One region of the Micromonospora sp. L31 genome, then DNA from elsewhere that is predicted to be linked to it. Evidence: predicted binding sites of a transcription regulator. Region 1 holds the regulator's gene; each other region holds the start of a gene.

What was found. The regulator HrcA, encoded in region 1, represses chaperone genes, less so after heat shock. The targets are predictions, from matches to a motif close to GGTTNGCACNCTCNNNNNGAGNGTGCNAACC.
Region 2: the regulator HrcA is predicted to act here: its motif matches at 5,768-5,798, upstream of groL (chaperonin GroEL).
Region 3: the regulator HrcA is predicted to act here: its motif matches at 7,758-7,788, upstream of groES (co-chaperone GroES).

Annotation. Positions count from the first base shown of each region.
Region 1 covers NZ_JBQHDC010000002.1:56,698-66,281, reverse strand. The annotation lists gene ACTMS9_RS06835 (16S rRNA (uracil(1498)-N(3))-methyltransferase) at 248-982, opposite strand; gene dnaJ (molecular chaperone DnaJ) at 984-2,126, opposite strand; gene hrcA (heat-inducible transcriptional repressor HrcA) at 2,203-3,225, opposite strand; gene ACTMS9_RS06820 (DUF4870 domain-containing protein) at 3,460-4,128, shown strand; gene hemW (radical SAM family heme chaperone HemW) at 4,172-5,395, opposite strand; gene ACTMS9_RS06810 (enoyl-CoA hydratase-related protein) at 5,415-6,224, shown strand; gene ACTMS9_RS06805 (hypothetical protein) at 6,332-7,195, shown strand; gene ACTMS9_RS06800 (MOSC domain-containing protein) at 7,200-7,844, opposite strand; gene ACTMS9_RS06795 (carbohydrate ABC transporter permease) at 7,902-8,735, opposite strand; gene ACTMS9_RS06790 (carbohydrate ABC transporter permease) at 8,747-9,584, opposite strand, start outside.
Region 2 covers NZ_JBQHDC010000007.1:35,451-45,034, reverse strand. The annotation lists gene ACTMS9_RS20045 (hypothetical protein) at 1-1,593, opposite strand, end outside; gene paaN (phenylacetic acid degradation protein PaaN) at 1,763-3,436, shown strand; gene ACTMS9_RS20035 (GNAT family N-acetyltransferase) at 3,619-4,149, opposite strand; gene ACTMS9_RS20030 (cold-shock protein) at 4,371-4,574, shown strand; gene ACTMS9_RS20025 (hypothetical protein) at 4,677-5,720, shown strand; gene groL (chaperonin GroEL) at 5,996-7,618, shown strand; gene ACTMS9_RS20015 (hypothetical protein) at 7,681-7,923, opposite strand; gene ACTMS9_RS20010 (GNAT family N-acetyltransferase) at 8,075-8,995, opposite strand; gene ACTMS9_RS20005 (S8 family serine peptidase) at 9,042-9,584, opposite strand, start outside.
Region 3 covers NZ_JBQHDC010000003.1:339,351-348,934, reverse strand. The annotation lists gene ACTMS9_RS11215 (hypothetical protein) at 1-2, shown strand, start outside; gene ACTMS9_RS11210 (DUF4142 domain-containing protein) at 70-807, opposite strand; gene ACTMS9_RS11205 (DUF1707 SHOCT-like domain-containing protein) at 943-1,239, opposite strand; gene ACTMS9_RS11200 (ROK family protein) at 1,284-2,465, opposite strand; gene ACTMS9_RS11195 (sugar ABC transporter permease) at 2,485-3,744, opposite strand; gene ACTMS9_RS11190 (ATP-binding cassette domain-containing protein) at 3,741-4,565, opposite strand; gene ACTMS9_RS11185 (sugar ABC transporter substrate-binding protein) at 4,599-5,696, opposite strand; gene ybaK (Cys-tRNA(Pro) deacylase) at 5,941-6,420, opposite strand; gene ACTMS9_RS11175 (THUMP-like domain-containing protein) at 6,449-7,636, opposite strand; gene groES (co-chaperone GroES) at 7,924-8,238, shown strand; gene groL (chaperonin GroEL) at 8,309-9,584, shown strand, end outside.

The DNA.
Region 1 (9,584 bases):
GGCATATCGCTCGGCTGTGGTCATCGAGGAGGCGGCCACTACCCTTCGTAGTCAACGCACTCGCGGCGTCCGGGCGGAACGGCGTGTCGCCCGGGTGTTGGGAGTGCAAAGCGGGCCACCAGGGTGTCCACCACCCGGGCCGACACGCCGCGCAGGCCCGGTCGCGCAAGTCCGCCCCGGGCCGGTCGGCCCGGCTCGACACGCGACCGAGGCCGGCGGGGCGTGAGCAGCCCTGCTGAAGGACGGCCTACCAGCGGTCGAGGCGGGTGGCCAGCACGCTCAGTGCGGCCACCCCGGCCGTGGAGGTGCGCAGCACCGACGGACCGAGCCGCACCGGGCGGGCGCCGGCGTCGGCGAAGGCGGTCAGTTCGACCGGGGCGATGCCGCCCTCCGGGCCGACCACCAGCACGATCTCGCCGGCGCCGGGCAGCTCGGCGGTGGTCAGCCGCTCGTCGGCCTCCTCGTGCAGCACGAACGCGGCACCGGCTCCGGCGATCCGCCGCACCACGGTCCCGGTGGACTCGTCCGGGGCGCCGGCCACCACCGGCAGCCAGGGTCGGCGGGCCTGCTTGGACGCCTCCCGGGCGGTCGCCACCCACTTGTCCCGGGCCCGTACGCCCCGGTCGCCGCGCCACTGGGTCACCGAGCGGGACGCCGCCCAGGGCACGATCTCGTCCACCCCGACCTCGGTCATCGCCTGCACGGCCAGCTCGCCCCGGTCCCCCTTGGCGATGCCCTGCACCACCACGATCCGGGGGACCGGCGCGTCGGCGTACCCGCGGGAGGTGACCCGCACGTCGAGGGTGCCCCGGCCGACGGCGGTGACCACGGCGGCGGCCGTGCCGCCCCGGCCGTCGGCCAGCAGCAGCTCCTCGCCGACGCGCAGCCGCTGCACGGTGGCCGCGTGGTGGCCCTCCGGGCCGTCCAGGGTCAGCGTGTCGCCGGTGGGCAGCGCCTCGACCAGGAACAGCGGCGCGGACACCTCAGGCGTGCCCGTTGAAGGCGTCGCGCATCCGGGAGAAGAAGCCGCCCTGCTTGGTCAGCTCGGCGACCTCCTCGCCCCGGGTCTTGGCGAAGTCGCGCAGCATCTTCTCCTGGTCGGCGTCGAGCTTCGTGGGGGTCCGCACGTCGAGGTGGACGTAGAGGTCGCCCCGGCCGGTGCCGCGCAGGTGCGGCACGCCCCGGGCGCGCAGCCGCAGCGTGCTGCCCGGCTGGGTGCCGGCCTTGACGTCGACCGTCTCCTCGCTGTCCAGCGTCTTGATGGTCAGCCGGGTGCCGAGCGCGGCGGCGGTCATCGGCACGGTGACCCGGCAGTGCAGGTCGTCGCCCTTGCGGGAGTACACGTCGTGCGGCCGCTCGTGGATCTCCACGTAGAGGTCGCCGGCGGTGCCGCCGCCCGGGCCCACCTCACCCTGCTGGGCGAGCCGGATCCGCATGCCGTCCTCGACCCCGGCGGGGATCTTGACGGTCAGCGAGCGGCGGGTGCGCACCCGGCCGTCGCCGGCGCAGGTCGGGCAGGGGTGCGGGATGGTGGTGCCGTACCCCTGGCAGACGGTGCAGGGGCGGGCCGAGACCACCTGGCCGAGGAAGGTGCGCTGCACCGACTGCACCTCGCCCCGGCCGCCACACGCCTCGCAGGTGGCCAGGTGGGTGCCGGCGGCGGTGCCGGCGCCGGCGCAGGTGGTGCAGAGCACCGCGGTGTCGACCGTGATCGGCGCCTCGACGCCGAACGCGGTCTCATGCAGGTCCAGCTCCAGCCGCAGGATCGCGTCGGCACCCGGCCGGGTACGCGGTCGCGGCCCCCGGGCGCCGCCCGCGGCGCCGCCGAAGAACGCGTCCATGATGTCCTGGAAGCCGACGAACGGGCCCGCGCCGCCGGGACCGCCCGGCCCCGCGCCGCCGCCACCCGGGGCGAGCGGGTCGCCACCCAGGTCGACGATCTGCCGTTTCCGGTCGTCCGAGAGGACCTCGTACGCGGCGTTGATGTCCTTGAACTTCTCCTGGGCCTCCGGGTCCGGATTGACGTCCGGGTGGAACTGCCGCGCCAGCTTGCGGTAGGCGCGCTTGATCTCGTCGTCGGAGGCTTCCCGGCTCACGCCGAGAATGCCGTAGTAGTCCCTGGCCACTGCGTTCGGTGTCCTCATGTTCGTCTCGCGTTGCGCCGGTCGTCGGCCGGAGCCGGGTGCCGGCCCCTGCCCTGGATCAGTTCTGGGCCAGCAGCTCGCCCACGTAGCGTGCCACGGCCCTCACCGTGGCGATGGTGCCGGGGTAGTCCATCCGGGTGGGGCCCAACACGCCCAGCCCGCCGAGCGCGGTCGCCCCCGGCCCGTAGCCGGTGCTGACCACCGAGGCGGCCCGCAGGTTGTCGATCTCGTTCTCGTCGCCGATCAGCACCCGGGTGGTGGTCGACTCGGCCTCGCCGATCAGCTTGAGCATCACCACCTCCTCCTCCAGCGCCTCCAGGATGGGCCGCAGCGAGCCCTGGAAGTCGAGCAGGCCGCCCCGGGTGAGGTTCGCGGTGCCGGCGAGCGCGATGCGCTCCTCGTGCCGTTCGACCAGCGTCTCCAGCAGCACGGTGGAGAGCGTGGTCATCGCCCCGCGCAGGTGCGGCGCGGACTCGTCGACCAGCGCCTGGACCAGCGGCGGGGTCTCCGACAGCCGGCTGCCGACCAGCTTCTCGTTGACCAGCCGGCGCAGGTCGGTGACATGGTCGGCGGGGATCGGCGCGGGCAGCTCCACCAGCCGCTGCTCGACCCGGCCGGTGTCGGCGATCATGACCAGCATCAGCCGGGTGGTGGAGATCGGCACCAGCTCCAGGTGGCGCACCGAGGAGCGGGCCAGCGACGGGTACTGCACCACGGCGACCTGCCGGGTCAGCTGGGCCAGCAGCCGGACGGTGCGGTGCACCACGTCGTCCAGGTCGACCGCGCCGACCAGGAAACGCTCGATCGCCCGGCGCTCGGCCGGGCTCAGCGGCTTGACCCGGGACAGCCGGTCGACGAAGAGGCGGTAGCCACGGTCGGTGGGCACCCGGCCGGCACTGGTGTGCGGCTGCCGGATGTAGCCCTCCTCCTCCAGCACGGCCATGTCGTTGCGCACCGTGGCCGGCGAGACGCCGAGCTGGTGCCGCTCGACCAGGGCCTTGCTGCCGACCGGCTCCTGCGTGGCGACGTAGTCCTCGACGATCGCGCGCAGCACGGCGAGCTTGCGGTCGTCGAGACCCATCTCCCCACCTCCTGACGCACGTCGGCCCGGAGCGGCTGAGGCGCCCCGGGCGAGCGCACTGGCACTCGACTGTAGCGAGTGCCAGTCTACGTCGGCGTCCCCGCTGACGCGATGATCAGCGACGGACCACGGGTGCGCCCCGCCACCCGGGCGGCGCGCCAGGGCCGATCATCCGGACATCCGGGGCGGTGTCGCTCTGGTGATGGCTTGCCGGCAACCCCTACCGTGACGTCCATGACTGAACCACCTCGCCCTCCCGGAGCGGGGGACCCCGGCGACCGCCCGGACCCGACCGCCCCGTCCGGCTCGTCGTACGAGCCGCCCACCGCACCACTGTCCGGGGCACCCGGGGCGGGCGGCTATCCCCCGCCCGGTGGCTATCCGCCACCCACCGGTGACCAACCGCCGTCGGGCGGCTACCCACCGCCGGGTGGCTACCCACCGCCGGGTGGCTACCCACCGCCGGGTGGTTACTCCGCGCCGGGCGTCGGCTATCCGACCGCCGGCGGGTACGGCGCTCCCGGCGGCGGCTACGGCGCCCCGGGCGGCTACGCCACCGACGACGACAAGACCTGGTCGCTGGTCGCGCACTTCGGTGGCCCGGTCGGCGTGATCGTCGGCGGCAGCCTGCTCGGCTGGGTGGCGCCGCTGATCGCGCTCTCCGCCAAGGGCCAGCAGTCCCCGACGGTGCGGGCGCACGCCACGGCCTCGCTGAACTTCCAGATCACCTGGGCGATCGCCAACATCATCGGCTTCGTCCTGGCCATCGTCACCTGCGGGGTGCTCTTCTTCATCCCGATCCTGACCGCCCTGGTGCCGATCATCTTCGGCATCATCGGCGGGGTGAAGGCCACCGAGGGTGTGGTCTACCGCTACCCGGCGAGCTACGCCTTCAAGAAGTGACCGGTCCCGGCCGGCCCACCCGGGCCGGCCGGGCCGCGCGGGATCAGGGCAGCAGGTCGCGGACCACGGCGTCGGCCAGCAGCCGCCCGCGCAGGGTGAGCACCGCCCGCCCCGCCGCGTGCCCCGCCGGGTCCAGCAGGCCGTCGGCCAGCGCCCGCCCGGCACCCGCCCGACCCGCCGCGTCGAGGGCGTCCAGCGGCAGGCCGGAGGCGAGCCGCAGCCGGAGCATGACGTCCTCCATGTGCGCCTCGCCGGCGGTCAGCACCTCCCGGGCCAGGCCGGGTGACTCCCCGGCGGCCAGGCGCTTCGCGTACGCGGTGGGGTGCTTGACGTTCCACCAGCGCACCCCGCCGACGTGGCTGTGCGCCCCCGGGCCGAGGCCCCACCAGTCCGCGCCGGTCCAGTAGAGCAGGTTGTGCCGGCACCGGGCCGCCTCGGAGCGGGCCCAGTTGGAGACCTCGTACCAGGAGAAGCCGGCCGCGCCGAGGGCGGCCTCCGCGGCCAGGTACCGGTCCGCCGCCACGTCGTCCGACGGGTACGGCAGCTCGCCGCGCCGCATCCGGGCGGCGAGCCGCGTGCCGTCCTCCACGATCAGGGCGTACGCGCTGACGTGGTCCACCCCGGCGGCGACCACCTGGTCGAGGCTGGCGGCGAAGTCCGCCGCGCTCTCCCCCGGCGTGCCGTAGATCAGGTCCAGGTTGACGTGGTCGAACCCGGCCTCGCGGGCCTCCAGCGCGGCGGCGACCGCCCGGCCGGCACTGTGCCGGCGGTCGAGGATCGCCAGCACCCCGGGCGCGGCGGACTGCATGCCCAGCGAGATCCGGGTGTAGCCGGCCGCGCGCAGGGTGCGCAGCGACTCGGGCGTGACCGATTCCGGGTTGGCCTCGGTGGTCACCTCGGCGTCGGCGGCCAGCCCCCAGGTGCGGTCGATGCCGTCCAGGATGCGGGCCAGGTCGTCGGCGGGGAGCAGGGTCGGCGTGCCACCGCCGACGAAGACGGTGTCCACCCGGGGCGGCGGGGTGTCGCCGAGGACCCGGGCGGCCAGCGCCAGCTCGGCCAGCACGGTGTCGGCGTACGACTCCCGGTCGGCGCCGCCGCCGAGCTCGGCCGCCGTGTAGGTGTTGAAGTCGCAGTAGCCGCAGCGGCTGGCACAGAACGGCACGTGGACGTACACGCCGAAGCCGCGCGCGCCGACCGCGCTCAGGGCGGTGGCGGGCAGCGACCCGTCGACGGGGACGGTCTCGCCTTCTGGAAGGACGCCGGGCATGGCCACTAGTGTGCCCGGCATGACCTCTCCCGACCGCCTCGTGCGGGTCGCCACGGCCCGTGGGGTGACCACCCTCACCCTGGACAGCCCGCACAACCGCAACGCGCTCTCCACGGCCCTGATGACCGAGCTGCTGGCCGGGATCGCCGCGGCGGTCGCCGACGACGCCGTACGGGTGATCGTGCTGGACCACACCGGGCCGGTCTTCTGCTCCGGCGCGGACCTGAAGGAGACGGCCGCCGCGTACGCCAGCGGGAGCGTGCCGGCCGGGATGCTCGGCGACGTGCTGGCGGCGGTCTGGGAGTGCCCGAAGCCGGTGCTGGCGAAGGTGGCCGGGCCGGCGCGGGCCGGCGGGCTGGGCCTGATCGCGGCGGCGGACCTGGCGGTCTGCGCCGAGGAGGCGACGTTCGCCTTCACCGAGGTGCGGATCGGGGTGATCCCGGCGGTCATCTCCGCCACGGTGCTGCCCCGGCTGCACCCGCGCGCGGCGGCCGAGCTCTACCTGACCGGGGACACCTTCGACGGCCGGCGGGCCGCCGAGATCGGCCTGGTGACCGCGGCGGTGCCGGCGGACGGGCTGGACGCGGCGGTGGAGCGCTACTGCGCCTCGCTGGTGCGCGGCGCGCCGGGGGCGCTGGCCGGGGCGAAGGGCCTGCTGCGCCGCCCGGCCCCCACCGACCTGCGCGGCGAGATCGCCGAGCTGTCCGCCCTCTCCACCGGCTACTTCCTCTCCGAGGAGGGCCGCGAGGGCGTGCTCGCCTTCCGCGAGAAAAGATTGGCTCGATGGGTGGCCGCTCTGGACGGTGGTCCGGCAGACGGGGCGCGGTAGCACCGGTTCGGGGCCTTTCTTTCGTTTGCTCCCGGAAAGGTGAACCGGTCGGCCGACCCGGCTCGCCTTTTCGGGCACGTACGCTGGGGATGACCGTGAAACAGGAGGTGCGGGTGCGAAGTCGGGCAATTGTCGCAGTCGGTGTCGTCTTCGCGGTCGTCGCTCTTCTCGGAGTCTGGGTCGTCGTCCGTCAGCTCGGCGGCCAGCTCCGGCTCCCCGTGGCCAGCCGCACCTGCACCGTCCAGGCCGACGGCACGGTGCTGCTCGACGCCGACCAGATGGCGAACGCGGCGACGATCGCGGCGATCGGCATCCAGCGCGAGATGCCCGAGCGGGCGGTGGTGGTCGCGCTGGCCACCGCGTACCAGGAGTCGGGCCTGCGCAACCTTGCCGGCGGCGACCGGGACTCGATCGGCCTGTTCCAGCAGCGGCCGAGCCAGGGCTGGGGCACCCCGCAGCAGATCCGCGACCAGCGGTACGCGGCCAACCGCTTCTACGCCGCGCTGAAGAAGGTGCGCGGCTGGGAGGAGATGCGGGTCACCGACGCGGCCCAGGCGGTCCAGCGGTCGGCCTTCCCGACGGCGTACCAGAAGTGGGCGGACGAGTCCGAGGTGCTGACCCGGGCGCTGCTCGGCGAGGCGACCGGCGCGGTGGCCTGCACGGTGAGCCGGACGCCGGTGATGCGGGGCGAGGCGGCCGCGGCGGCGCTGACCCGTGGCCTGACCCTGGACTGGGGGCTGCCGGGCACCGGCACGGTGGCCGCGCTGAGCGGGCTCACCGTGCCCGCCGCCGACCGTCGCGACGGCTGGCGGTACGCCCACTGGCTGGTGTCGCACGCGCCCGACCACGGGGTGAAGCGGGTCCGCTTCGCCGGCCTGGAGTGGACCGCCGAGGACGGCACCTGGGCCAAGGTCTCCGACGGCCGCCCGGCCGACGGCCAGGTGCTGGCGGAGGTCTTCGCCGAGGGCTGACGGGTCAGGGGCGGGTGCCGGCCACCCGGCGACGGACCTTCTTCAGGACCGGCTCCGGCAGCTCGGCGGCGTCCAGCAGCCGGGGCAGCAGTTCCGGTTCGAGGTTCATCGCCCGGAACACCTCGCCGATGGTGACCCCGTGCGCGGGCCGGTCCACGACCTCGACCGGGTCGCCCGCGCCGACCTCCCCCTCGCGCAGCACCCGCAGGTACGCCCCGGGCGCCGCCCGCACCGTGAACCGCTTGATCAGGTCGGGTACGCCCCAGAACCCGGCGAAGGTGGTGCAGGGGGTACGCGGCTTGGTCACCTGGAGCACCGCCGAGCCGATCGCCCACAGCTCGCCGATGACCGCCCCGGTCACGTCCACCGCCGAGGTGGTCAGGTTCTCGCCGAACCCGCCGGGCGGGACGGTGCGCCCCAGCTCCGCCGACCACCACTCGGCGTCCTCCCCCGCGTACGCGTAGACCGCCTGGTCGGGGCCGCCGTGGTGGGCCCGCTCGCCGATGAAGTCCCCGGCCACCCCGTCGGCGCGCAGCAGCACCGGACCGTCGACCGGTCGCTTGTCGATGCCGGTGCGGCCGCTCGCGTCGCCCGCCCACTCCGCCTCGGTCACCACGCCGAGGTTCACCGCCGCCAGCCTGCCCGTCATGGCGCAGAGCCTAGCCGTGGACGCCGGGTCCGGGGCACCCGCCGATCCGCCGTCGGCTCAGCCCTTGACGGCGCCGGCGACCAGCCCGGAGACCATCCGGCGCTGCACCAGCAGGAAGAAGACGATCACCGGCAGGGTGAACAGCGTCGAGGCGGCCATCACGGACCCCCACGCGGTGTCGTCCCGGCCGAAGAAGAAGGTCATCGCCACCGGCAGGGTGTACCGGTCCTGGTCGTTGACGAAGGTCAACGCGAAGATCAGCTCGTTCCAGGCGGTGATGAAGGAGAAGATGCTGGTCGCGACCAGGCCCGGCGCCACCAGCGGGAAGAGGATCCGGCGGAAGATCTGGGCCCGGCTGGCTCCGTCGATCGCCGCGGCCTCCTCCAGCTCCTTGGGCACCGCGGCCACGAAACCGCGCAGCATCCAGACCGCGAACGGCAGCGAGAAGCCGAGGTAGGTCAGGATCAGGCTGGGCAGGGTGTTGTAGAGACCGAGCCGCTGGATCATCAGGAACAGCGGGATGACCAGCGCCTCCAGCGGGATCATCTGCACCACCAGCAGCATGATCAGGAAGCTGGTCCGGAGCGTGAAGCGGAACCGGGCCACCGCGGTGGCCGCGAGCAGCGCGACCAGGCCGCTGAGCAGCACCGTGCTCACCGCCACCAGAGCGCTGTTGAGGAAGAAGTCGGCGAACGTCACGCCCGGGATCAGGTTGCCGGTGAGGATCTCCCGGTAGTGCTCCAGGGTCGGTTCGGCCGGCACCGGCCGGGGCGTCGACGAGAAGATCTCCCGGTTGGGCTTCAGCGACGTGGCGACCATCCAGTAGACGGGGAAGGCGGCGAAGAGCGCCACCAGCAGGCCCGCGCCGTTGAGGGCGACCCGCTTCACCATCGCGCCGCGCCTCACGCGTCCTCCTCCTGCTTGAGCACCATGCGGACGTAGAGACCGGTCACCACCAGCAGGATCAGGGTGAGGATGACCGCGATCGCGGAGCCCACGCCGTACTTGGGCGGCGGCGAGAATGCCTCGGCGTACGAGTAGATGGAGAGCATGAACGTCGGCCGGTCCTGGGTGCCGCCGGCCAGTACGAACTGCTGGGTGAAGACCTTGAAGTCCCAGATGGTGCTGAGCACGATCAGGATCCCGAAGACCGGCCGCAGCAACGGGAAGGTGATCTTCCAGAACACCTTCCACGGCCCGGCCCCGTCGACCCGGGCCGCCTCGTGCAGCTCGCTCGGCACGCTCTTGAGCCCGGCGAGCACGCTCACCGCGATGAACGGGAACGAGTGCCAGACCACCACCAGGGTGAGGATGGCGAAGAAGAGCAGCGGCGAGTTGAACCAGCCGTACCCGGTCCAGTCGCTGCGGCCGAAGAGCGCGGTCGACAGCCCGTCGGGCAACTTGTTGAACAGCCAGGTGACCAGCCCGCTGGTGTCGTCGAAGATCCACTTCCAGACGATCGTGCCGGTCAGTGCCGGGGTGGCCCAGGCGAGCATGACGCAGCTCGCCACGAAGGTGGCCATCCGCCGGCCGAGCCGGTGGAGCAGCAGCCCGACCAGGGTGCCGAGGATCATCGTCAGCACCACGTTCGCGGCGGCGAAGAGCACCGTGTTGCGCAGCACCGTACGGAAGAACGGGTCACCGAGGATCTGGGTGTAGTTGCCCAGCCCCACCCACGGCCACTCGCGGTCGCCGCGCAGCTGCCGGACGCTGTCCAGCTTGTAGAACGACATCGCCACC
Region 2 (9,584 bases), on a different contig from region 1:
CGCGGCGAGCGCCAGCGCGAACACGGCGATCAGCAGGCTGCCCAGGTCGGTCGCGAAGACCACCGGCCGGGCCAGCGACAACCCGCCGACCCGCAGCGCCACCGTGCCCGGCCCGTGGTACTGGATCGACAGCCCGGCCGCGCCGAGGGTCAGCACCGCCAGCACCGCGTACGCCGCCGACAGCAGCGAACCGAGGCGGTGGGTGGCCGTGGCCCGGGCGATCCGGTCCCGGACGGCGCGGACCCGCTCCGGCGGCACGCGGGCCGCCTCCGGGTAGTCGCGACGCACGACCTCCTCCGCCGCCCGTCGCCGCAGGGTGCGCCCGTGGCGGCTGCCGAGCACCAGCACCACCACCACGAGCACCAGCGCCCCCGAGAAGCCCAGCAGGGCCCAGCGGTACGGGACCGGCGGGGACAGCGGCGGCGCGCCGGGCGGCAGCGGCCGGACCGGGGTCGGACTGGAGCCCCGGTCCAGGAACTCGGCGAGCGCGTAGCTCGGCCCGGAGGAGAAGGCGACCGCCACCCCGATCGCGACCGACACCAGCACCGGCGCGCCCAGCCCACGCAGCAGGGCCGGCGCGCCGTGCCGGCGGCGGGTCAGGATCAACCCGGCCAGCACCAGCAGCAGGATCATCTGACTGGCGAAGAGACCGGCGACCAGAACGTCGTAGCCGGGCAGCCCACCCTCGGCGGTCCACGGCCCGCGCGGCAGGGCGGCGTACGCCACGGTGAGCGCGGTCAGCGCCACGGCGCACCATGCGGCCACCCTGGTCGGCCACGGTCGCCCGTTCGTCGTGATCGACCGTTCGACGACCGGCACGCAGAGCAGCGCCAGGGCCGTGACGAGCAGGGCGACGGCGGCCGCCACCAGGGCGTATCCGGCCGGATGCCGGTCGTGCGGGGCGAGGACGGCGAGCAGGGCCAGGTCGAGGGTGCCCAGGGCGACCGCCACGTGCAGCGAGGCCAGTCGCCACAGCAGCGCCCGGTTGTCCCAGAACGCGGGCGAGTCCAGCCGGTCGGCCCCGGCGGCCTGCCGGGTGGCGACGGTGTTCTCCGGCAGTTGCCAGGTGCGCGCGCCGAGCCGGCGCAGCAGGGCCACCGCGGCGATCGGCAGCACGGACAGCGCGGCCAGCCGCTGGCCGGGCGGCAGACCCCCCAGCCAGGAGATCGCCCGACGGCCCTCCAGGCACCGGGGGTACGCGGCGCACTGCCACGCCAGCAGGTCCAGCGCCATGCCGACCGCGGCGAGCACGTACATCGCGGTGAGGGTGGCGGCCAGCAGCCGGCACAGCGACTTGCCCACCGCCTCCGCCCCGGGGCGCGGCGGCAGCATCCAGACCGCGATGTTGCTCAGGACGAACGGCAGGAGCAGGACCAGCGAGAACGTCCGGATGGCGGTGCCGCCGGTCAGGCCGCTCCACCGGTACGCCTCCAGCGTCGCGCCACTCGGGCCGGTCGGGTCCCCGAATCCGGGGCGGACCCGGTGGAAGCCGGCGTCCCGGTCGCCCGCCACCCGGGTCACCACCGGCCGGTCCAGCACCGTCTCCGGGCCCTTGTCGGCAACCCCGTGCACCCGGATCTCGGTCGTCCGCACCCGCCGCCGCCCCTCCGCCCGCCGGCCGCGCGGTTACCCGGCACCCGCCGGGTCAATCCCGCGCCGGACGGGTACCGGCGGCCGGGGGGCCTCACCGAGCGGCGGGTGACGATCCCACTTGTGACACTGCTCTACTGATCTGGGACCAACCTGTTGCATGATGGCGGGCATGACGGAGACCCCGCACCCCCTGTACGACAGGCACGCCGACACCCTGAACCGTGCGCTGACCGCCATCACGGAGCGGGGATACTGGTCCGCCTATCCCGAGTCCCCCAGCCCCCGCGTGTACGGCGAGACCGCCGCCGCCGACGGCAAGGCCGCCTTCGAGGCGTACCTGAACGGCGACTTCCCCCTCGACCAGCCCGGCTCGGGCGACCGGGTCGCCACCGAGACCAGCCCCTTCGGGCTGGAGCTGAACGTGCGCTACCCGCACGCCGGCGCCGACGAGCTGGTCGCCGCCGCCTCGGCCGCCCTGCCGGCCTGGCGCGACGCCGGCCCGCAGGCCCGCGTGGGCGTCTGCCTGGAGATCCTCGACCGGCTGCACAAGCACATCTTCGAGCTCGCCAACGCGGTGCAGTTCACCAGCGGCCAGGCGTTCGTGATGGCCTTCCAGGCCGGCGGCGCGCACGCGCTGGACCGCGCGCTGGAGGCGCTCGCCTACGCGTACGCCGAGATGACCCGGCACCCGGGGACGGCCGGCTGGGAGAAGGCGGCCGGCAAGGGCGACCCGCTGCGGATGACCAAGACGTTCCACGTGGTGCCCCGGGGCGTGGCGCTGGTGATCGGCTGCAACACCTTCCCCACCTGGAACTCGTACCCGGGTCTCTTCGCCTCGCTGGTCACCGGCAACCCGGTGGTCGTCAAGCCGCACCCGCGCGCGGTGCTGCCGCTGGCCATCACCGTCCGGTACGCCCGCGAGGTGCTGGCCGAGGCCGGCTTCGACCCCAACCTGGTGCTGCTCGCCTCCGAGGGGCCGGGCGAGAAGCTCGCCTCCACCCTGGCGCTGCACCCCGCCGTGAAGATCGTCGACTTCACCGGCTCCACCGAGTACGGCGACTGGCTGGAGGCGAACGCCCGGCAGGCGGCCGTCTACACCGAGAAGGCCGGCCTGAACACGGTGGTCATCGACTCCACCGACGACTTCGCCGGGTTGTGCCGCAACCTCGGCTTCACGCTGACCCTGTACAGCGGCCAGATGTGCACCACCTCGCAGAACATCCTCATCCCGGCCGGCGGCATCGAGACCGACCAGGGGCACAAGAGCTTCGACGAGGTGGCCGCCGGCATCGCCGGCGCGGTCGGCAAGCTCACCGCCGACCCGGCCCGCGGCGTCGAGCTGACCGGCGCCATCGTCAACGACGGGGTGCTGGAGCGGCTCGACGAGGTGACCAAGGTCGGCGAGCCGGTGCTGGAGTCGCGTGCCGTCGAGCACCCGGCGCTGCCCGGCGCGGTGGTGCGGACGCCGACCATCGTGAAGCTGGCCGCCGACGACACCGCGACCTACGGCCGCGAGTGGTTCGGGCCGATCTCCTTCGTCATCGCCACCGACTCCACCGCGCACAGCCTGGAGATCATGCGCGCGACGGTGGGGGAGAAGGGCGCGCTGACCGCCGCCGTCTACTCCACCGACGAGGCCGTGCTGGACGCGACCGAGGCCGCCGCGGTCGACGTCGGGGTGCACCTGTCCTGCAACCTGACCGGCGGGGTCTTCGTGAACCAGTCGGCCGCGTTCTCGGACTTCCACGGCAGCGGCGCCAACCCGGCCGCGAACGCCGCGCTGACCGACGGCGCGTACGTGGCGAACCGGTTCCGGATCGTGCAGAGCCGGCGGCACGTCTAGGTTTTCGCCTTTGGTCCAGGTCGGGGTTTCCGGGGGAGCCCGCCCGCTCCAGGCGGTCAGGCTTGATCCTTCCGCGGGCGGGCTCCCCCGGAAACCCGTGCGGGGTGCGCTTCGGGCGTCGCTGCCGGGACCGGGGGTGTGGCTCGTCGGGGTGCTGCCCTGCGTGGTGTTAGCGGTGGGGGTCAGGCGGGGCGGCGCATCTGGAGTTCGCGCATGGCGGGGACGGTGGGGTGCGGCACGCGTACGCCGGTGTCGGTGAAGCCCAGCCGCTGGTAGGCGCGGTAGGCGCGGTCGTTGCCGACCACCACCTCCAGCAGCAGTTCCGGGCGGCCGGCGGCGCGGGACCAGGCGGCCACCCCGTCGATCAGGTCGGCGAGCAGGCCGCTGCCCCGCCAGGTGGGGGTCACGTAGACGGCGTAGACGACGGTCAGGCCCGGCTCGTCGGGGGAGGCGGTGCCGCCGGCGTGGCCGACCAGCCGGCCACCGGGGTCGGCGACGAACTGCGCGGTGTGGTCACCCCGGGAGACGTACGCGATCCGGGCCGCGTAGTCGGCGTGCGGGCGGGCGGCGGCCTGGGCGACGGTCTCCAGGAACGCCAGCGGCGCGTCCGCGAGCATCTCCAGCCGCAGCGCCCGCATCCGGGCGGCGTCCTCGGGGCGTACCCGGCGGACGGTGGCTCTCCGGGCTTCCGGCGGGGCCGGGGCAGGTGTCATGTCCGCATGCATACCGCAGCGACCACCGCCGATGGACGGACGGTCGGCGGAGCGCCGGAATATGCCCGATTTGTGGTCGTGCGCCGCCGTCACGCCTCGTGTAGCGTGCGATTTCGGTCACCGATTCAGCGGCCCTCACCGATCGCCGAAGCGGTGGTCCTCCGGTGCCGGTCCGCCGGCCCCGGGGTCGTGGAACGCCGCGCAGAGTGAGGAAGTGCACCGTGGCACAGGGCACCGTGAAGTGGTTCAACGCCGAGAAGGGCTACGGCTTCATCGCCGTCGACGGCGGCCAGGACGTCTTCGTCCACTTCTCCGCCATCGAGATGGACGGCTACAAGGCGCTGGACGACGGGCAGCGGGTGGAGTTCGACATCGCCCAGGGCCAGAAGGGCCCGCAGGCCGAGCGGGTGCGCGTCATCGCCTGAGTCGCGTCCGGTTCCGCTCGTCGGCCGGCCCCCTCGGGGCAGCGGCGCGGGCGGGCACCAGGGAAGATCGTGGGCCGATCCAGCCGTCGCTGAGGAGTGCTCATGTCCGACCAGTCCCCGTCGGGTCCGCCCGGACCCGATCCCGTGGACCCGCCCCCGCCGGGCGGCCCGGTCGGGCCCGCCGGCCCGTACCAGGGTTGGGTCTTCCCGCCCACCGGCGGCTACCCGCCCGGCGCCGACCCGTACGCCGGCTTCCCGCCGGGCTACCCGCCGTACGCCGGCCACCTCCCGTACGGCTGGCCGGCCGCCGGCGGCTGGGACCCGGCCGACCCGCTGGTGAACCCGCCACACGCCGGCGTCGACGGCTGGTTCACCCGGTGCGCCAGCGCGCTGCGTCGTGGCTGGCGCACGCTGCTGCCGATCATGCTGCTCACCCAGGCGCTCCCCGCCGCGGTGGTCTCGATCATCACCCTCGGGTTGGAGCCGTCCTCGCAGGTGCCGGCCGACGGTTCGCTGCCCCCGGGCTACCTGGGTGACCTCCTGACGTTCGGGGGCGCGACGCTGGTCGCCGCCCTGCTGCTCTACCTGCTGCAGAGCGTGGGCTGGGCGGCCGGCACCTGGGTGGTCACCCGGCAGGCGGCCGGCGAGCCGGCCGACCTCGGCGGCGCGCTGCGCTACGGCCTGCGCCGGGCGCCCGGGCTGTACGGCTGGACCCTGCTGGTCGGCGTGATCGTCACGGCCGGTATCTGCTTCTGCGTGCTGCCCGGCGTCTACCTCGCGTTCGCCCTCGCCCTGGCCGGTCCGGTCTACCTCTTCGAGCGGCAGAACCCGATCGGCCGCTCGTTCCGCTTCTTCCACGACCGGCTCGGCATGGTGCTGGGCCGGGTCGGGCTGGTGGCGGTGGCGATCGTCCTCGGCGGCGTGCTGGGCGCGGTGCTGGAGGCCGTCGGCACGGCGCCGCTGGGCACCGACCCGTTCGCGGCGCCGGGCACCGCGGTGGGCGCCGTCGTGGTGGTCACGCTGGCCGCGGTGCTGGTCGTCCCGGTCTACCTGGTCCAGCTGGTCGGGCTGGTCGTGGCGTACGCCGAGCAGCGGGCCCACGAGGGGCCGGTGAACGCCGCGCAACTGGCGGCGGAACTCGGCTGACCGGCCCGAGTGTGCTTGCACTCGGCAGGGGAGAGTGCTAAACAAGTCATTGGCACTCGCATACCGTGAGTGCCAGTGGTCGGGACGGTGGGGCCAAGGTTCCAGCGGCGTTGGAGACGCCGATGGGGCACACGGCCGGTCGTCGCGGGCTATCCGGCCCGGCCGAAGGACGTCGTCGTCGCCAGGTGGCGACGTCCCAAGGTGCGTACACCAGGCGGCCCATCCGGGGCACAAACACTCGGGTGGCCCGTGAGTGTCCAGGAGGACAACGCCGTATGGCCAAGATGATCGCGTTCGACGAAGAGGCGCGCCGCGGCCTCGAGCGGGGCATGAACCAGCTCGCCGACGCCGTGAAGGTGACGCTCGGCCCCAAGGGCCGCAACGTCGTGCTCGAGAAGAAGTGGGGTGCCCCCACCATCACCAACGATGGTGTGAGCATCGCCAAGGAGATCGAGCTCGAGGACCCCTACGAGAAGATCGGCGCCGAGCTGGTCAAGGAGGTCGCCAAGAAGACCGACGACGTCGCCGGTGACGGCACGACGACGGCGACCGTCCTGGCCCAGGCCCTGGTTCGCGAGGGCCTGCGCAACGTGGCCGCCGGCGCCAACCCGATCGCCCTGAAGCGGGGCATCGAGGCCGCCGTGGCCAGCGTCTCGGAGGAGCTGCTCAAGCTCGCCAAGGACGTCGAGACCAAGGAGCAGATCGCCTCCACCGCCTCCATCTCCGCCGGTGACAACACCGTCGGCGAGATCATCGCCGAGGCGATGGACAAGGTCGGCAAGGAAGGCGTCATCACCGTCGAGGAGAGCAACACCTTCGGCCTGGAGCTCGAGCTCACCGAGGGCATGCGCTTCGACAAGGGGTACATCTCCGCGTACTTCATGACCGACCCGGAGCGTATGGAGGCCGTCTTCGACGACCCCTACCTCCTGATCGTCAACAGCAAGATCTCGTCGGTGAAGGACCTGCTCCCGATCCTGGAGAAGGTCATGCAGTCGGGCAAGCCGCTGCTGATCATCGCCGAGGACATCGAGGGCGAGGCCCTGGCGACCCTGGTCGTCAACAAGGTCCGCGGCACCTTCAAGTCGGTCGCCGTCAAGGCGCCGGGCTTCGGTGACCGCCGCAAGGCCATGCTGGCCGACATCGCCATCCTCACCGGTGGCCAGGTCATCAGCGAGGAGGTCGGCCTCAAGCTGGACGCCGTCGGCCTCGACATGCTGGGCCGCGCCCGCAAGGTCGTGGTGACCAAGGACGAGACCACCATCGTCGACGGTGCCGGCGACGCCGAGCAGATCCAGGGCCGGGTCAACCAGATCCGGGCCGAGATCGACCGGAGCGACTCCGACTACGACCGCGAGAAGCTGCAGGAGCGCCTGGCCAAGCTGGCCGGCGGTGTCGCGGTGATCAAGGTCGGCGCGGCCACCGAGGTCGAGCTGAAGGAGCGCAAGCACCGCATCGAGGACGCCGTCCGCAACGCGAAGGCCGCCGTCGAGGAGGGCATCGTCCCGGGTGGTGGCGTCGCGCTGGTGCAGGCCGGCAAGACCGCCTTCGACAAGCTGGACCTGACCGGCGACGAGGCGACCGGTGCGCAGATCGTCAAGATCGCGCTGGACGCCCCGCTGCGGCAGATCGCCGTCAACGCCGGCCTCGAGGGTGGCGTCGTCGTCGAGCACGTCCGCAACCTCGAGCCGGGTCACGGCCTCAACGCCGCCAACGGCGAGTACGTCGACCTGCTGGCCGCGGGCATCATCGACCCGGCCAAGGTGACCCGGTCGGCGCTGCAGAACGCCGCGTCGATCGCGGCGCTCTTCCTCACCACCGAGGCCGTCGTGGCGGACAAGCCGGAGAAGACCCCGGCCGCCCCGGCTGGTCCGGGTGGCGGGGACATGGACTTCTGAGTCCAGCCCCACCAATGCCGAAAGGGGCGGGCCGCGCGAGCGGTCCGCCCCTTTCCGTCTCCTCAGGGCAGACTGCGCTGGTTACGCCGCTTCTGCGCCCGGTCGTACGGCGGGCGGATGGCGACCGGCTCGTCCACCACGGTCACCAGGTCCTCGGCCTCCGGCTCGTCGACGCCGGTCATCTCGGCGAGCTGCTCCGCGTCGCCGTAGTCCCGCCGGTCGAACGGCACCGCGATGGGCGGGTCGCCGACCGGTACCCAGGTGCGGGGCATCCCGTCGTCGGTCTGTTCGTCGTCCGTGGTCATGGTCCGCCTCCTCTACCGAAACGGTAGGGGGCGGCCATCACTCATGCGGGCGAATGGCATTATCAGGGTCTATATCCCATTCGCCCGTTTATCGATGTATCGCGGTCCTTCCCGGGGCCGAGCGCCGCGTCCGGCCGGCCGGCAGGGGCCGTCAGAGCGTGCGGCGGTACAGGAAGAAGACCCGCTCGATCCGGGCGCCCGCGCTGCCGGAGTAGAACGGCACCGGGCCCACCCAGCCGATCTGCGCCGCGCCGATCCCGGCCTCGTGCTGGTCGCGCAGGCAGCGGCGCAGCAGCACCCCGCCGATGCCCGAGCCCGCCGCAGCCGGCGCGGTGCCCATCGGCCCGAACCAGCTCGGCCGCGACGAGCCCCAGGCCGCGAAGCCGAGGATCTCGCCGTCCCGCTCCGCGAGGTGGCAGCCCGCGTCGGCGCGGCCGACCGAGCCGGCCAGCTCGCCGTCCCAGGCGCCGCCGAAGGTGGAGCGGGCGAACGCGGCCAGCGCCGGCAGGTCCGCCGGCTCCGCCCGGCGTACGGTCACGCCCTGGCCGGCCAGCCTCGCCTCCGCCGGCTCCGTCGTGCGCAGCGCCGGCGACCCGTCGTACGACAGGTCGGCGGTCATGTTCCAGGCCGTACGGTCCTGCCGGTAGCCCAGCGCCAGCGCCAGGCAGACCGCCGGGGTGTACCGCACGTCGATGCCCGGCCAGGCGTAGTACGGCGGGTTCCCGGCCAGCAGCAGCTCGGCCGCGCCGAGGCCGGCGAGCCGCCGTTCCGCCTCGGCCACCAGCGCCCGGCCGACCCCCCGGCGCCGCCACTGCGGCGTGACGGCCAGCAGGTCCACGTGCCCGAGGCGCTCCTCCGCCGCCGAGACCGATCCGATCAGCACCCCGACCAGTTCGTCCCCCGCGTACGCCCCGACCGCCAGCACGGTCCGGTCGGCCGAGGCCCGGGGCCAGAGGGCGGTGACCACGGACTCCGCCTCGGCGGCGTCCTCGGGCAGGTCGAGCGCGCGTCCACAGAGCGCGACGACGGCGGGGACCCGGTCGGCGGTCAGGTCGGCGAGGGTGAACTCCATGGTGGCCGACCCTAGATCAACCACCACGGGTGGGCGCAAGACCCGATCAGCCGGCCCGGGCCGCCCGCACCGCCGCGTACGCGTCGACGAGGCCCGCGCCGGTGATGTTCGCGTCCCCGCCGCAGGCGTCCTGCGGCGCGCGGGAGCGGTAGCTCGGCCGCGCGGGCTGCGCCGTCTCCCGCAGGATCCGGCGGGTGCGCTCCAGGTCGCCGACGAGCGCCGGGTTCGCCGACCACATCAGCGCCACCACGCCCGCCACCTGCGGCGTCGCCATCGAGGTGCCGTCCAGGGTGGCGTAGCCGCCGCCCGGCATCGCGGAGAGCACGCCCGCGCCCGGGGCGAGCACGTCCGGCTTGGCCGCGCCGCCCGGGGCCGGTCCGCGACTGGAGAAGAGGGTCACCCGGCGGTGCCGGTCCACCGCGCCGACGGTCAACACGTCCGGGTACGGCGCGGGCGGGTCGGCGATCGAGCCGCAGTACGGGCCGGTGTTGCCGGCCGCCGCGACCACCAGGATGCCGGCGGCGGCCAGCGCGTCGGCGGCCGGCCGGAGCGCCCGCGGGTCGCAGCCCTCGATCGGCGGGCAGCCCCA
Region 3 (9,584 bases), on a different contig from region 1:
GACGGACGCCGACGGCCGCCGGTCCGGACGGGCATGCCCCGTCCCCGGCCGCCGTCGGCGCTCCGTCGGTCAGCTGCGGCGCAGGATGCGCCAGGTGGAGAAGCCCCCGACGCCGAGGGCGAGCAGGAAGACCGCCCAGACGATGGTGGTGCTGACCCCGACCGACGGGGCGGGGGCGCCGGCCTTGGCGGCGGCGATCAGCGAGTCGCTCTGAGCGGGCGGCAGCGCGGCCGGCGGCATCTGCTGCCAGCGGACCAGCCCGGTGCTCTCCAGCATCGCCATGTGGTCGGTGACGAACTTGTTGGCCTCGTCGGCGAGCCTACGGACGGTGGCGTCCCGGGTGCTGGCCCGGACCGCGCCGATCACCGGGAAGATCTTGCCGTGCGCCACCCGGAGCCGGGTGACGAAGATCTGGTCGAACTGGTTGCCGTTCGCCTCCTGCATCTCGGTCAGCCACCCCTTCTGCTCGGCGGTGGGATCCGTCGGCAGGGTGGTGCCCAGCTTGTTGGCGGCGTTGACGACCAACTGGTCGAGCACCCCGTGCTGGCGGGCGATCTCGGCCCCGATCTCCCGCACCCGGGGGGACACCCCCTTCTCGGCGGCCATCTGCCCGGCCGGCATCTCCCAGAGCCCGGCCAGCCGTACCCCGTTGAGCAGCGTCATGTCGGCGGCGTTGATCTGGTTGCCCGGTGCGGCCACGGCCACGCCGGGCAGGACGCCGAGCCCTGCCACCAGCGCGATGAGCAGCACCGCCACCCGGTGGGTCCGGTGCCCTGGCCGACGACGTGCGGATTCCAGCGGTGCCATCCTGCGGTGCCTCCTCGGTCCGGGCCGTACGTGTCACGCCGGGCAGCGCACCCGGCTGCCCGTCCGTCCACTGGTACGGACCACCGACCCGATCAGTTCACCGATGCTGAGCGACAAGTCAGCCCGGGATGCCGGTCAGCGGGACAGCGCCATGAAGATCCCGAGCAGCAGCAGGGTGGCCGCGGCGACCGCGAAGAGCACCAGCAGTTCGCGCCGGCCGTGCCCGGTGGCGTCGCCCGCGGCGGCCGGCGCGATTGCCGTGGGCAGGTCGCGGGTCAGGTCGGCCAGCTCGCCCAGGGTGCGCGCCGTCCAGACCGCGGCCACGCGATCGGAGAACTCGTCCAGGGTGAGCCGCCCGGCGCCGGTGTGCCGTTGCAGCTCGGCGACCACCCGGTGCCGGTCGTCGTCGGAGGCGCGCAGCTGGACGTCCACGTGCGACAGGGTACGCAGGCCGGGGCGTCGGCGGGAGCCGCCGGTCAGCCGGCGTCGAGCGGGTCGGCGAGAAGCCGTTCGAAGGCCAGCTCCGCCGCGCCGATCAGCGCCGCGTCCGCGCCGAGCTTGGGAGTGCGCAGCCGGACGTGCTCCAGGCAGGCGGGCAGCCCCATCGAGTTGAGCCGGCTGCGGACCTGGGCGGCGGCGGCCAGGTAGAGGTCGCGCATGGTGCCGCCGAAGATGACCATCTCCGGGTTGAAGATGTTGACCAGGTTCGCCACCCCGAAGCCGAGCCAGTCGCCGGCTCGACGTACCGCCGTCTGGGCCCGGGCGTCGCCCCGGTCGGCGGCGTCGAAGACGGCCAGCAGCGCGTCGCGGCCGCGGGCGTCCGAACGACCGGCGGCGCGGAGCAGCCCGTGCTCGCCGATCTCGGTCTCCCAGCAGCCCCGGGAGCCGCACTCGCAGGGGGCGCCGTCGCGGACCACCACCATGTGTCCGACCTCGCCGCCGTACCCGCCGTGGCCGGTGAGCCGCCGGCCGCCGGCGATGATGCCGGCGCCGACGCCGACGTCGCCGTACAGGTAGATGACGTTGTCGCAGCCGGCGGCGACGCCCCGGGCGTGCTCGGCGAAGGCGGCCATGTCCGCCACGTTGCCCACCGTGACGGGTACGTCGATGCCCAGCTCGGTGGCGAGCACCGTGCCGATCGGCTCGTCCACCCAGCCGGTGGCCGGGCCGAGCCGGACCAGCCCGTCGTCGCGGCGGACCATCCCGCACACCGCCACCCCGGCGCCGACGCAGAGCGAGCCGGGCGCCACGTGCTGGTGCATCTCCTTGAGCGCGCCGGCCAGCAGCGGCGCGGTCTCCCCGGCGTCCAGGCCGCGCGGCCGGTCCAGGTCCCGGCGGTCGAGCACCTCACCGCCGAGACCGACCCGCGCGGCCCGCAGCCGGTCCACCTCGATGCTGTACGCGTACGCGTAGACCCGGGCCGACTCGGGCCGGACGACCAGCGACGGCCGGCCGGCGCGACCGGTCTCCTTCGGCGTCCCCTCGCTGACCAGCCCGGCGCCGGCCAGGTCGGCGGTGAGTGCGCCGATGGTGCTGCGGTTGAGCCCGAGGGTGGTGGTCAGTTCCGCGCGGGAGGTCGCGCCGTGGACGTGCACGTGCCGCAGCAGAGCCCCGAGGTTCTGCCGCCGGATCTCGTCCTGGCTCGGTCCTACCCGCATCGTTCCTGGTACTCCGTGGTCAGCGCGTGCCGGTGGCGACGGAACGGCGGCGCGACAGCGCGTCGACGCCCGCGGCCAGCAGCAGCACCAGTCCGGTCGAGGTGTACTTGAGGCCGGAGCTGAGGTCCAGCAGGCCCATCCCATTGATGATGACAGCCACCACCGCGCCGCCGAGTACCGCGTGGATCATCCGCCCCTTGCCGCCGAAGAGGCTGGTGCCGCCGATGACCGCCGCGCCGACCGCGTAGAGCAGGACGTTGCTGCCACCGGTGTTCGGGTCGACCGAGCGGTCCTTGCTGGCCGCGATGATGCCGCCGACGGCCGCCATGCTGGAGCAGATGACGAAGGCGGAGATCTTCAGTCGGTCCACGTTGATCCCGGCCCGCCGGGCGGCCTCCGGGTTGCCGCCCACCGCGTACAGGTGCCGGCCGTACGCCGTGCGGTTGAGCACGAAGCTCCAGAAGACCAGCAGGGCCCCGATCAGCGGTACGACCACGGGCATCCCCCTGGTGGAGCTGATCGCCGTGTTGATGCTGCGTTCCTGGTTGAGGACGTGGACGGCGCAGCCGAGCAGGAGGGCCAGCCCGGCGACCCGGGCGGCCACCACGGCGACCGGCTCGGTGACCAGGCCCCGGGTGGCCCGGTTGCGGTGGCGCAGGAACTGCACGGCGCCGTACCCGGCGACGGCGACGCCGGCCAGCAGCCACCCGATCGCCGGCGGCACGTAGTTGTTCTCGATCGCGATGATCACCTGGTCATCGATCGAGATGTTGGTGCCCTCCTTCATCAGGAGCAGCACGATGCCCTGGAAGGCGAGGAAGCCGGCCAGGCTGACCAGGAAGGACGGGATGCCGACCTTGGCCACCAGGAAGCCGATGGTCAGGCCGATGAGGACACCGGTGCCGATGGCGGCGAGGACCGCGACGTACCAGGGGTAGCCGAGCACGCTGAGCACGTTGGCCAGCACGGTGGCGCAGACGCCGCTGGCGAAGCCGGCGGAGAGGTCGATCTCGCCGAGCAGCAGCACGAAGATCAGGCCCATCGCGATCACGGTGACCGCGGCGCCCTGGGTGAACAGGTTGGCGAAGTTGGCCGCCGAGAAGAAGACCGGCCGGACGGTCGCGAAGGCCAGGCAGAGCACGGTGAGGCCGATGACGGCCGGCAGCGAGCCGAGGTCGCCCCCGCGTACCCGGGCGAGGTAGTCGCGGACGTGGTCGCCGACGGTCGGCGCCGGGGTGCCGGCCCCGAGCCCGTCCCGCGGCAGGAGGGTGGTGGTCATCGGACTGCTCCCGGGGTCAGGTGGGCTGGCTCGCTGCCGTCGCGCGTGCCGCCGGCGTCCGGCCCGGCGCCCAGGCCGAGGTGGCGGGAGCGGCCGGTGGTGATCAGCTCGACGACCTGCGAGTGGGTGATGTCGGTGGTCCTCACCTGGGCGACCATCTGGCCGAGGTAGAGCGCGGCGATCCGGTCGGAGATGGCGAAGACGTCGTTCATGTTGTGCGAGATGAGCACCACGGCCAGGCCGTTGTCCGCCAGCCGGCGGACTATCTCCAGGACCTGCGCGGTCTGCGCGAGGCCGAGCGCGGCGGTCGGCTCGTCGAGGATGACCAGCCGGCTGTTCCAGAGCACGGCCTTGGCGATCGCGACCGTCTGTCGCTGGCCGCCGGAGAGGCTGGAGATGTGCTGGCGCAGCGACTTGACGTTCCGCACGCCCAGCCCGGCGAGCGTCTCGGCGGCCATCTGCTCCATGGTGGGTTCGTCGAGCACGATCCCGCGGCGCTTCTCCCGCCCGAGGAACATGTTCTGCACGATGTCGAGGTTGTCGCAGAGCGCGAGGTCCTGGTAGACGACGTCGATGCCCAGCGCGGCGGCGTCGCGGGGGCTGCTGACGGTGACCGGGCGGCCCTCGAAGAGGAACTCGCCGGAGTCGGTCGGGTGGATCCCGCTGATGCACTTGACCAGGGTGGACTTTCCGGCGCCGTTGTCGCCGACCAGCGCGGTCACCTCGCCCGGGTGAACGGAGAGAGCGACGTCACGCAGGACCTGCACGGGACCGAAGCTCTTGTCGATCCCGCGCAGTTCCAGCAGGGGGGTCGCGGACACGGGGTTCTCCTTTGCGCGTCGGCAGGGGTGCCGTCAGTTGACGCCGGCGGCGGCGCAGAGCTTGGCGTATTCCCCGGAGCAGACCTCGTCCTTGGTGACGAAGCCGTCGGCGATCACCTCGGCGACGTCGTCGGCGTAGATGGCCTTGGGGGTGAGCAGGATGGCGTCGACGGCGCGGCCGCTCTCCGGATCCCGGACCGTCTGGCCGGTCTCCTTCCGCTCCCCGTTGGCCAGCGCGATGGCCAGGTCGGCAGCGGCCTTCGCCTCGTCCTTGATCGCCTTGTAGACGGTCATGCACTGGTCGCCGGCGAGGATGTTGCGCAGTCCCTGGGTGGTGGCGTCCTGGCCGGTCACCGGGATCCTGCCGTTGAGCTTGTTCTTCTTCAGCACCGAGATGGCCGCGTTGCCCAGGCCGTCGTTGGCCGCGAGGACGCCGTCGATCCGGCCCTCGGTCTGGGTGAGCATCTGCTCGAAGATGACGCCGGCCTGGGCGTTGTTCCAGTCGGGCACCCACTGGTCCGGGCCCTTGCGGAACTCCTCGGCGTCGAACTTCGGCTTGAGGACCGCGTCGTAGCCGCTTTTGAACAGGGTGGCGTTGTTGTCCGTGGGTGAACCGTTGAGGAAGGCGACGACCGGCTTCCGGGCGCCCTTCTCGGTCAGGCACCTGGCCAGGCCCTGGCCCTGGAGCTTGCCCACCGCCTCGTTGTCGAAGCTGACGTAGTACTGCGCCGAGCCGCCGAGGGTGAGCCGGTCGTAGTCGATGGTGGCGATGCCCTGCGACCGCGCCTTCTCCAGCACCGCCTTGCCGGTGCCGGAATCGAGATTGACGATCATCAGGACCGTTGCCCCATTGGTGATCATCTGCTCCGCGATGTTCGAGAACTGGCTCTTGTCACCCTGAGCATTCTGGATGTCGGAGTCGATTCCGGCGGCATCGAACGCCTCCTCGAGGAACCTGCGGTCCGCGCCCTCCCACCGGGCGGAGGACTTGCTGTCGGGCAGGATCACGCCGATCTTCGGTTTCCTGGCGCCATCGGCCGCGCTGCCGCTGGTTAGCTGGTCGCCGCAACCGGCCACGCCGTTGGCGGCCAGCAGGCCGACGACGGTGAGTGCGAGGAGGCCCTTGCGCATCTGCACGGGTCCTTTCGGGGTGGGTGGTGGCAGGCTGGTTTGTTGTGAGCGGCAACGTATTGCCACCCGTGTCGGCGGCGCAAGGCTGCCGAGCTCACGAGTTTGGCGGACCGCCGTAACGATCCCGTAACGCGGGAAAAGGCGCGATCTCCGCAGGTCCGATCCGCTCTGCCGCTCGACCAGTTTCGGCGTGGAGAATCGTTTCCACACCGGTGCCGTTTCCTTTTCCGGCGGCCGGAACTGATCAGTGGGCGGCGAGGGCGGCGATCGTGGCGTCGGTCAGCGCGACCAGATCGGCCGGGGCCAGTTGGAGCTGGAGGCCGCGACGGCCGGCCGAGACGTAGATGGTGTCGTACGCCAGCGCAGAGGAGTCCAGCACCGTGGGCAGCCGCCTGCGCTGGCCGAGCGGGCTGATCCCGCCCCGGACGTAACCGGTGGCCCGCTCGGCGGCCGCCCGGTCGGCCATCGTCGCCCGCTTGCCGCCGACGGCCGCGGCCAGCGCCTTGAGGTCCAGTTCGCCGGTGACCGGGACGACGGCCACCGTCAGCCCCCCGTCCACCTCGGTGACCAGCGACTTGAACACCCGCTCCGGCGGCACCCCGAGCGCCTCGGCGACCAGCGCGCCGTAGTTCGGCGCGTCGGGGGAGACGTCGTACGGGTGGGTGCTGTGCCGGATCTTCCGCTTCGCCAGCAGCGCCGTCGCCGGAGTGCCCTGTCCCGCCATGCCGGTCACGCTAACCGGACGCCGGACGTCAGCTCGCGACGGGCCGACAGACCAGCACGGTCGGCGCCCCCGCGACCCGGGTGAGCACCAGGCTGGCCGGCGCGTCGCCGGCCAGCCTCAGGTCCCGGCGCAGCTTCTCCGGCTCCAGCGCCGAGCCGCGCTTGAGGATCTCCACCCGGCCGACCCGGCGCTCCCGCAGCAGCGCGCGCAGCCGCTTGAGCGAGAACGGCAGCACGTCGGTGATCTCCAGGCAGCGGGCGAACGGGGTCGCGGTCGGGGTGTCCGCGTACAGGTAGGCGATGCTCGGGTCGGCGATCGTCGCGCCGAGGGTGTCGGCCAGCTCGGCGACCAGGTGCGCGCGGACCACGGCCGGGTCCGGGTCGTACAGGAAGCGGCGGGTGGGGCCGACGGCCGCCTCCGCCGCGCCCGAGCCGGTGAGCCGGTGCGCGACGTCGCCGCGCAGCACGGTGGCCCGGCGGGGCACCTCGGCCAGCCGGCCGCACCAGAGCGCCGCCTCGACCAGGTCGCCGTCCGCGCTCACCCACTCCGCCTCGGCGCCCGCCGGGATCAGCGCGTGGTCGATGCCGGGGGCCACCTTCACCACCGTGTACGGCACGCGCTCGGCCAGCCGGATGACGAAGTCCCAGGGTGGCGAGTAGGCGTTCGGGTCGAAGATCCGCCGGCCGGTGCCCGCCCGGCGTCGTGCCGGGTCGCAGAACACCCCGTCCACCCGGGTCACGTCGAACGCCGTGGCGTCGCCGCACTCCACGGTGAACTCCTCGGCCAGCCCGGCCGACTCGGCGTTCGCGGCGGCCATCGCGGCGGTCGCCGGGTCGGCCTCCACCCCGTACACCCGGATGCCGGCGCGGGCGGCGGCGAGCGAGTCGGCGCCGAGGCCGCACCCGAGGTCGGCGAGGGTGCGCACGCCGGCGGCGCGCAGCCGCGCGGCGCGCCGATCCGCGACCGGCCGACGGGTGGCCTGCTCCAGCCCGGCCCGGGTGAAAAACATTCCAGCGGCCTCGGGTCCGAACTTGGCCACCGCCCGGCGGCGCAGCTCGGCCTGGGTCAGCGCGGCGGCGGCCAGCCCGGCCGGCACCCCGGCGGCGCGCAGCGCGGCGGCCGAGGCCAGCGGGTCACCGCCGGCCAGCTCGGCCGCCGCGGCGAGCGCGGCCGACCCCTCGGGGGTACGCAGCGCGGCGAGCTGGTCGATGTCCACCCGCCCATTCTCCCGACCCGCCTCGCGCCGTCCGACCGGCCCCTGCCGCGTCGATCGCGGCCGTTCGGGCGCGACGCGCTGGCACTCTCCTTGACGGAGTGCTAGCCGAGGAATAACCTGCGATTAGCACTCTCACCCCGAGGGTGCCAGCTCCCGGGCCATCCGACGCGGGCGCTGAACGCCAGGCGGACCGGCACCCGCGACGACGGCCCCGCCCGGTGGCATGTGGCAGATTGACGCTGGTCGGCCCCGGTCGACCGGCAACGAAACCAGTACCCCAGGAGGGTATGCCCGTGACTACCGCGACCAAGGTTGCGATCAAGCCGCTCGAGGACCGGATCCTGGTCCAGGCGAACGAGGCTGAGACCACCACGGCGTCGGGCATCGTGATCCCCGACACCGCCAAGGAGAAGCCGCAGGAGGGCACCGTCCTCGCTGTCGGCCCGGGCCGCATCGACGACAAGGGCAACCGGATCCCGGTTGACGTGAACGTCGGCGACACCGTCATCTACTCGAAGTACGGCGGCACCGAGGTCAAGTACGCCGGCGAGGAGTACCTGGTGCTCTCCGCCCGCGACGTCCTCGCGGTCATCGAGAAGTAAGCAACCGATCAGTGTCGTTGCCCCGGTCCGGCTCGCCGGGCCGGGGCAACGGCGCTTCGAAGGGACATTCATGGCGAAGATCCTGAGCTTCTCGGACGACGCCCGGCACCTGCTCGAGCACGGTGTCAACGCCCTCGCGGACACGGTCAAGGTCACCCTCGGCCCGCGCGGGCGCAACGTCGTCCTGGACAAGAAATTCGGTGCGCCCACGATCACCAACGATGGCGTGACCATCGCCAAGGAGATCGAGCTCACCAACCCCTACGAGAACCTCGGCGCGCAGCTGGTCAAGGAGGTGGCGACCAAGACCAACGACGTCGCCGGCGACGGGACCACCACCGCGACCGTGCTGGCCCAGGCCATGGTCCGCGAGGGCCTGCGCAACGTGACCGCCGGGGCCAACCCGTCCGGTCTCAAGCGGGGCATCGACGCGGCGGCGGCCAAGGTCTCCGAGGCGCTGCTCGACCGGGCCGTCGAGGTCTCCAGCAAGGAGGCGGTCGCGAACGTCGCGACCATCTCCGCGCAGGACGCCACCATCGGCGAGCTGATCGCCGAGGCGATGGAGAAGGTCGGCCGCGACGGTGTCATCACCGTCGAGGAGGGCTCCGCGCTCACCACCGAGCTGGAGGTGACCGAGGGTCTGCAGTTCGACAAGGGCTTCATCTCGCCGAACTTCGTCACCGACGTGGAGTCGCAGGAGTCGGTCCTGGAGGACCCGTACATCCTGATCACCACGCAGAAGATCTCGGCGATCGAGGAGCTGCTGCCGCTGCTGGAGAAGGTCCTCCAGAACAGCAAGCCGCTGCTGATCATCGCCGAGGACGTCGAGGGCCAGGCGCTGTCGACCCTGGTGGTCAACTCGATCCGCAAGACCCTCAAGGTCTGCGCGGTGAAGGCCCCCGGCTTCGGCGACCGCCGCAAGGCGATGCTCCAGGACATGGCGATCCTGACCGGCGCCGAGCTGGTCGCCCCGGAGCTGGGCTACAAGCTCGACCAGGTCGGCCTGGAGGTGCTCGGCACCGCCCGGCGCGTCGTGGTCGACAAGGAGAACACCACCGTCGTCGACGGTGGCGGCCAGTCCTCCGAGGTGGCCGACCGGGTCGCGCAGATCCGCAAGGAGATCGAGGCCTCGGACTCCGAGTGGGACCGGGAGAAGCTGGCCGAGCGGCTGGCGAAGCTCTCCGGTGGCATCGCGGTCATCAAGGTGGGCGCGGCGACCGAGGTCGAGATGAAGGAGCGCAAGCACCGCATCGAGGACGCCATCGCCGCGACCAAGGCCGCCGTCGAGGAGGGCACGGTGCCCGGTGGTGGTGCCGCCCTGGCGCAGATCCTGCCGGTGCTCGCCG